DNA from 2 places in the Alkalispirillum mobile genome. Region 1 is predicted to be linked to the other one. Evidence: predicted binding sites of a transcription regulator. Region 1 holds the regulator's gene; the other holds the start of a gene.
What was found. Region 1 encodes FNR, which switches genes on or off when oxygen is low (the NO sensors DNR and NnrR bind a similar motif). Its sites were predicted from a motif close to TTGATNTANATCAA; they were not measured.
Positions count from the first base shown of each region.

Region 2: hemN (oxygen-independent coproporphyrinogen III oxidase) is a predicted target of FNR. The motif match lies at 1,893-1,906, and genes of this name have one in related genera.

Region 1 is NZ_RCDA01000001.1:1,434,360-1,437,766, forward strand. It holds gene DFR31_RS06825 (hypothetical protein) at 1-396, opposite strand, end outside; gene DFR31_RS06830 (Hsp20/alpha crystallin family protein) at 545-997, shown strand; gene fnr (fumarate/nitrate reduction transcriptional regulator Fnr) at 1,067-1,855, opposite strand; gene trxA (thioredoxin) at 1,971-2,834, opposite strand; gene DFR31_RS06845 (SAM-dependent methyltransferase) at 2,930-3,407, shown strand, end outside.
Region 2 is NZ_RCDA01000001.1:226,385-229,791, reverse strand. It holds gene fabA (bifunctional 3-hydroxydecanoyl-ACP dehydratase/trans-2-decenoyl-ACP isomerase) at 1-523, shown strand, start outside; gene fabB (beta-ketoacyl-ACP synthase I) at 579-1,796, shown strand; gene hemN (oxygen-independent coproporphyrinogen III oxidase) at 1,997-3,388, shown strand; gene DFR31_RS01155 (BCCT family transporter) at 3,407-3,407, shown strand, end outside.

The sequences.
Region 1 (3,407 bases):
ATAGCGGTACGCGAACACCCACTCCGCCGAGTCATCGGACCAGTCCGCGGCCGGCACCGGCCAGCCATCGGCCGGGTCGGCGTGCAGCCCGACCGCACGCACCCTGAGGTGGTGGGGCGGGCTGTGCTCCCGGTCCACGTCCACCACGATCAGCTCATCCACGCGCAGGGGTTGCTCACCCTCGTGCGCCACCGTCAGGTCAAAGACATGCAGACGCTGATTCCACAAGTTAACGGCTACCCGATCGTAATCCGCGCTCCACTCTGCCGGCAGCCCCTCCAGCGCCTCTTCCAGGGCCAAGCGCCCCTCACGGTCCGCCCAGGCCTGCAGGCCGAGCACGGCCACGGCACCGACCACCGCCAGTGCCACCAACCCATGCCAGTAACGCAGCTTCATAGTGGGCCTACCCCAATCATCACGATTCAGAGGGCGAAACCATACCACGAGGCCGATTCCGCCTCTTGAAAAATCCGGCGCGCGCCCTATCTAACAGAGTGAGGACATCAAACAACCGGTCAGCAATCATTCATGGGAGGTGATTGTCATGGCGATCGTACGGTACGACCCGTGGAACACCCTGCGTCAGATCCAAGGCGATCTGGACCGCATGTTCGGCCAGCGCGGCCCGCTGGCGGCCGATGAGGCCGAGAGCGCAGAGACCGCCGGGCAGTGGCTGCCGGCCGTAGACATCTCGGAGGACGAGAAGGCCTACCACATCCATGCGGATCTGCCGGGGGTGGCACCGGAGGACATCGAGATCAGCATGGATCAGGGCGTGCTCGCCATTAAGGGCTCGCGCGAGTCGGAGAGCACCGAGAGCGAGCAGGGCTGGAAGCGCGTGGAACGGGCCCGCGGCACCTTCTACCGCCGGTTCTCGCTCCCGGAGTCGGTGGATGCTGAAAACATCGAGGCGCGCTCCCGCAACGGCGTACTGGAGGTGACGGTCCCCAAGAAGGTCGCACCGCCTGCTCAGCGTATCGAGGTGAAAGCGGAATAACGCGGGCCGGGGCCGCGGGCACGCCCCCGCCGGCCCCACTCCTTCCCGAAACGCCGGGACTGCCCGGGGTCAATCCGCCGATGAAGGCCCGGACAGGGTGGGCCGGCCGCAGGGGCGCTCCTGGCAGTGCCCGGCCAGCCGCTCCAGGCTTGCCGGCTCCTTGAGGGTGATTTCCTTGCCCCGGCTGTGCAGCCACCCCTGCTCCTGGAAACGCCGGAACAGCCGGCTCATGGTTTCCGGCGCCAGCCCAAGGTAGTTACTGAGGTCACTGCGCGACATGGGCAGACGGAAGCGCGTCGCCGACAGCCCCCGGCGGGCGAACCGCTCGGAGAAATTCAGCAACAGGATGGCCAGGCGCTCCTCGGCGTTCCGCCGGGCCAGGGCGTGGAGCATCTCGTGGTCCTGGAAGATCTCCTTGCTCATCAGACGAAGGAGCTGGCGCTGGAGGTCGGGAATGGCCCGGGCCAGTTCCTCCAGCTCCGGGAAGGGGATCTCGCAGATGCTGGAGGTCTCCAGCGCCCGCGCCTCGCAGGGATGCTCACCCAGGCTGACCGCATCCAGCCCGATCATCTCCCCCGGCATGTGAAAACCGGTGACCTGCTCCTCGCCATCGCGGGAGATGGTATAAGTCTTCAGTGCACCGGCCCGCACGGCATACACCGCACGGAAGCCATCCCCCTCCCGGAAGAGCACATCGCCCCGACGCAACGGGCGCTGACGCTGCAGGATCTCGTCCAGACGCCGAACGTGCTCGTCATCCAACCCCTTGGGAAGACAGAGGCTGAACAGGGAGCAATCGCTACAGGCGCCCTTGGAGCCTGCCAATTGCACTACCCTTTCTCCCTGCCAGTGCGCCATACGGATACCCCGCCGGAGGGCGGCCTTGCGGCCGGCATGAAAACCAGGCAACAGAATACCGCCAATGCCGCTGCCCGTACAAAGCGAACCGTCGCCGGTGTGAGGGGCGGCGCCCTCAATAGAGGCTCTGGAACAACCGGCTGCGGTACTGCCGGACCAACGGGTCCTCGGCACCCAGCAGATCAAACACCCGCAGCAGGGTATCCCGCCCGCGATCATCGCCCCACTGGCGGTCGTGGCGCACAATCCAGAGCAAGTGCTCCAGGGCCGGCTCATTCTCCCCGGCCAGCACCTGGTAAAGGGCGAGCCCGTGGCGCGCTTCGGTATCGGCCGGGTCCTGCTCCAGCCGTGCGGCCAGGGCATCGCGGCCAGGCAGGTCCGCCAGCTGCTCGGAAAAAGCCCGGTGCGCCTTGATCCCCTTGCACCGCGGGTCGTGACGGGCATCATCCGGCAGCTCGGCGACTATGGCCTCGGCCTTCTCCGGCTCGCCGGTCTGCATCAGCGCATGGGCCAGATCAAGGGCCACCTCCTGATCGTCCGGCCGGTCCGAGCGGGCCTGCTCCAGGAGCGGGATCGCGCCCTGCAGGTCTCCGGCGGCCACAAGCTCCCGCGCCTGCTCCAGCGGATCGGCTTGCGGGGCCTGCACATGCTGATCCAGGAAACGGCGCAGCTCACCCTCCGGGAGCGCACCGGTGAACTGGTCCAGCACCTGCCCCTGGGAGACCAGGATGACGGTGGGCAGGCTGCGCACACCCACCTGGGCAGCAATCGCCTGCTGCTCGTCGCAATTGACTCGTGCCAGGCGGAAGGCGCCGCGGTATTCCTCGGCCAGCTTCTCCAGCAGGGGCATGAGGGTCTTGCAGGGCTGGCACCACTCGGCCCAGAAATCCACCAGGACCGGTTGCTGCATGGAGCCTTCCAGCACCTCTGACTGGAAGTTGTCCATGGTGATATCGATAATATGTGGTGAGGTAGTCACAGGCACTCCCATACTGTGCGTCGGCATGGTCGACGAAATGAATCTATCCTGAGAGCAAACACCCTGGTTGACGGACGGTCAAAAGGGGCGTCGTCATGCTCTTGGAACGCTTATTATCGCGCATTGTGACGGAGGGACGGCTGGAGGTCATCCTCCCCGATAACAAGCGACTGGGATTCGGCCCGGGCAACACCCCGCACGTCGTGGTGAGGCTCAAGGACTGGGCCACGGTCCGGCGCCTGGGGCTGCGCCCCGATCTGGAGCTGGGCGAGGCCTGGATGGACCAGCGCCTGAAACTGGAACAGGGCAGTCTGCGCGAGCTGCTTACCATCGCCTGCGGGGCGTTGCGGGAGCTGGAACAGACCGGCTGGCACCGGTTACAACGCCGCCTCCTGCGCCCCTTCCGCTACCTGGCGCAGTTCAACCCGCTGTACCGGGCGCGGCGCAACGTCGCGCACCACTACGACCTGTCCGGCGAGTTGTTCGACCTCTTCCTCGACAGCGACCGCCAGTACTCCTGCGCCTACTTCGAGACCGGGGCGGAGAGCCTGGAGGAGGCCCAGGCGAAGAAAA
Region 2 (3,407 bases), 1.2 Mb from region 1:
GCAAGAAAGCTATAATTACGACGAGTTGCTGCTCAGCGGGCACGGACGACTGTTTGGCCCGGGCAACCCGCAACTGCCCGCGCCGAACATGCTGATGTTCCACCGCATCACGCACATTAGTGATCAGGGCGGGGCCTATGACAAGGGCCAGATCAGCGCGGAGCTCGATCTCGATCCGGATCTCTGGTTCTTCCGCTGCCATTTCCCGGGGGATCCGGTCATGCCCGGGTGTCTGGGGCTGGACGCCCTTTGGCAACTCGTGGGCTTCTACCTGGGCTGGATCGGCGGCACAGGGAAGGGGCGCGCCCTCGGCTGCGGGGAGGTGAAGTTCTCCGGCCAGATTCTCCCGGAGCACGAAAAGGTCACCTACGAGATCGCTTTCAAGCGCGTCATTAACCGTCGCCTGGTCATGGGGATTGCCGATGGTTGGGTGTCCGTGGATGGTGAGCAGATCTACACGGCCAAGGACCTGAAGGTGGGGCTGTTTCAGGATCCGGGCGACCTCAGCAAAGGCCGGGGTTAACCTGCTACGGGTTGTAAGTTTCAATAACCACTGATTCAGTTTCGAGGAGTCTACCGTGCGTCGAGTAGTCGTCACTGGAATGGGCATTGTCTCCTGCATCGGCACCGACCAGAGCTCGGTGACTGAGGCCTTGCGTAACGGCAGTTCGGGCATCAAATTCAAGCCGGAATACGAGGAGGTCGGTCTACGCAGCCTGGTGGCCGGGTCCGTGGATATCGATCTGTCCGATCATATACCGCGCAAATCGCTCCGATTCATGGGCGATGCCGCGGCCTTCTCCTACATCGCCATGGAACAGGCCATGCAGGACGCCGGCCTGAGCGCTGAGGCGGTCTCCAGCCCCCGGGTTGGTTTGATCGCCGGCTCCGGCGGCGCCTCCACCGCCAACGTGGTGCAGGCCGCCGAGACCCTCAAGAACCGGGGTGTGCGCAAGATCGGGCCCTACGGTGTCACCCGCACCATGGGCAGCACCGTATCCGCCTGTCTGGCGACCCCTTTCAAGATCAAGGGCCTCAACTACTCCATCACCTCCGCCTGCGCCACCAGCGCTCACTGCATCGGCTCCGCCATGGAGCAGATTCAGCTCGGCAAGCAGGACATGATTTTCGCCGGCGGTGGCGAGGAGGAGCACTGGTCCCTGAGCATGCTGTTCGACGGCATGGGCGCCCTGTCCACCAAGTACAACGACACCCCCGAGAAGGCGTCCCGCACCTACGATGCGGACCGGGATGGCTTCGTCATTGCCGGTGGTGGCGGCATGCTCGTGATCGAGGCGCTGGATCACGCCCTGGCCCGCGGCGCCAAGATCTACGGCGAACTGGTGGGTTACGGCGCCACCTCCGACGGGTACGACATGGTGGCCCCCTCCGGCGAAGGTGCCGCGCGCTGCATGCGCCAGGCGCTGGAGACCGTCGACAGCCCGATCGACTACGTCAATGCCCACGGCACTAGCACGCCGGTGGGCGACCTCGCGGAGCTGAAGGCCATGCGCGAGGTCTTCGGCGAGGACATCCCGCCGGTCAGTGCCACCAAGTCGCTCACCGGACACTCTCTGGGGGCGGCCGGTGTACAGGAGGCCATCTACTCGTTGCTGATGCTCAAGGAAGGCTTCATCTCCCCCTCGATCAACATCGAGAACATCGACCCGGAGGCCAAGGACGTGCCTATCGTCACCGAGGCTCGTGATGGGGTCACCCTGAACACGGTCATGTCCAACAGCTTCGGTTTCGGTGGTACCAATTCCACCCTGATCTTCCGCCGCTACAACGACTGACCGATTCCATCCACCGGGCGGGAGCCCGGGCGGAATTGATCGAAGGCAGGTATGCCGGCAACGCATACCTGCCTTTTTGTTTTTTCAGAAACTCTCATGACCTGAATCAAGACGTAACGGTAACGGGTCCCTTATTTTGAACGCTTATAGCTACAGCGCTCCGCGCTGTGACACCAACTCCCGGCATTGTGCGATTCGTCATGGACCAAACACTGCAATTTGACCCGGCCATGCTGGCCAAATACAACGTCAGCGGCCCCCGGTACACCTCGTACCCCACGGCACCGCAGTTCCACGAGGGGTTTGACGACCAGGCCTACGCCGAAGTTGCCGCACGAAGCAACGAGGACCCGATCCCGCGGCCGCTGTCGCTCTACGTCCACGTCCCCTTCTGTGACACGGTCTGCTTCTACTGCGCCTGCAACAAGATCATCACCGGAAACTACGCCCGCGCAGGCAAGTACCTGGACTACCTCGAAAAAGAGGTGGCGTTGCAGGGCCAGCTGTTTGACAGCGACCGCCGGGTGGAGCAGCTGCACTTCGGCGGCGGCACGCCGACCTACCTGAATGACGAAGACCTGGTCCGGGTCATGGAAATGCTCTCCCGCCACTTCTCCCTGGAGAAGGGCCCGGAGCGCGAGTTCTCGATAGAGATCGATCCGCGTGCGGTCCGCGACACCACCATTGAGCTGCTGGCTGAACTCGGGTTTAACCGCATCAGTGTCGGCGTCCAGGACTTTGACCCGGATGTGCAGAAGGCCGTCAACCGCATCCAGCCCTACGAAACCACGGCCCGCGTCATCAAGAAGGCCCGCAGTTGCGGTTTCCGTTCCACTAACATGGACCTGATTTACGGGCTGCCCCTGCAGACGGTGGAGACCTACGCCCGGACCCTGGACCGGACGCTGGAACTGCGGCCCGAGCGCATCGCCATTTACAACTACGCCCACCTGCCCCACCTGTTCAAGGTGCAACGGCAGATCCGCGACGGCGACCTGCCGGGACCGGACGAAAAGCTCGCCATCCTGGAGCAGACCATCAACCGGCTCACCGAGGCCGGGTATGTTTACATCGGCATGGATCATTTTGCCCTGCCGGACGACGAACTGGCCCGCGCCCAGCGCGCCGGCACGCTGCACCGAAACTTCCAGGGGTACTCCACCCGCGCGGAGTGCGATCTGGTGGGTCTCGGCGTCACCTCCATCGGCAAGGTGGGCGAGACCTACAGCCAGAACCTGCGCGATATCGATGCCTACTACGAGCGACTGGATGCCGGGCGGCTGCCGGTGTTCCGCGGTGTTGAGCTCACCACCGACGACCAGCTGCGTCGGGACGTGATCACCGAGATCATGTGCCACTCCCGGGTGGACTTCCGCGAGGTGGAACAGCGCTACGACATCGTCTTCCATAACTATTTCCGGGATGCCCTGGAACGCCTGCAAGGCATGCAGGCCGATGGCCTGGTTCGCATCGAGGGCAATACCCTGCAGGTTGAGCCCCGTGGGCGTCTGCTACTGCGCCACGTGGCCATGGCCTTCGATGCCTATCTGCATGCCGACAAGGGCGACACCCGCTACAGTAAGGTCATCTGATCGCGCGCCGGGGGCGCCA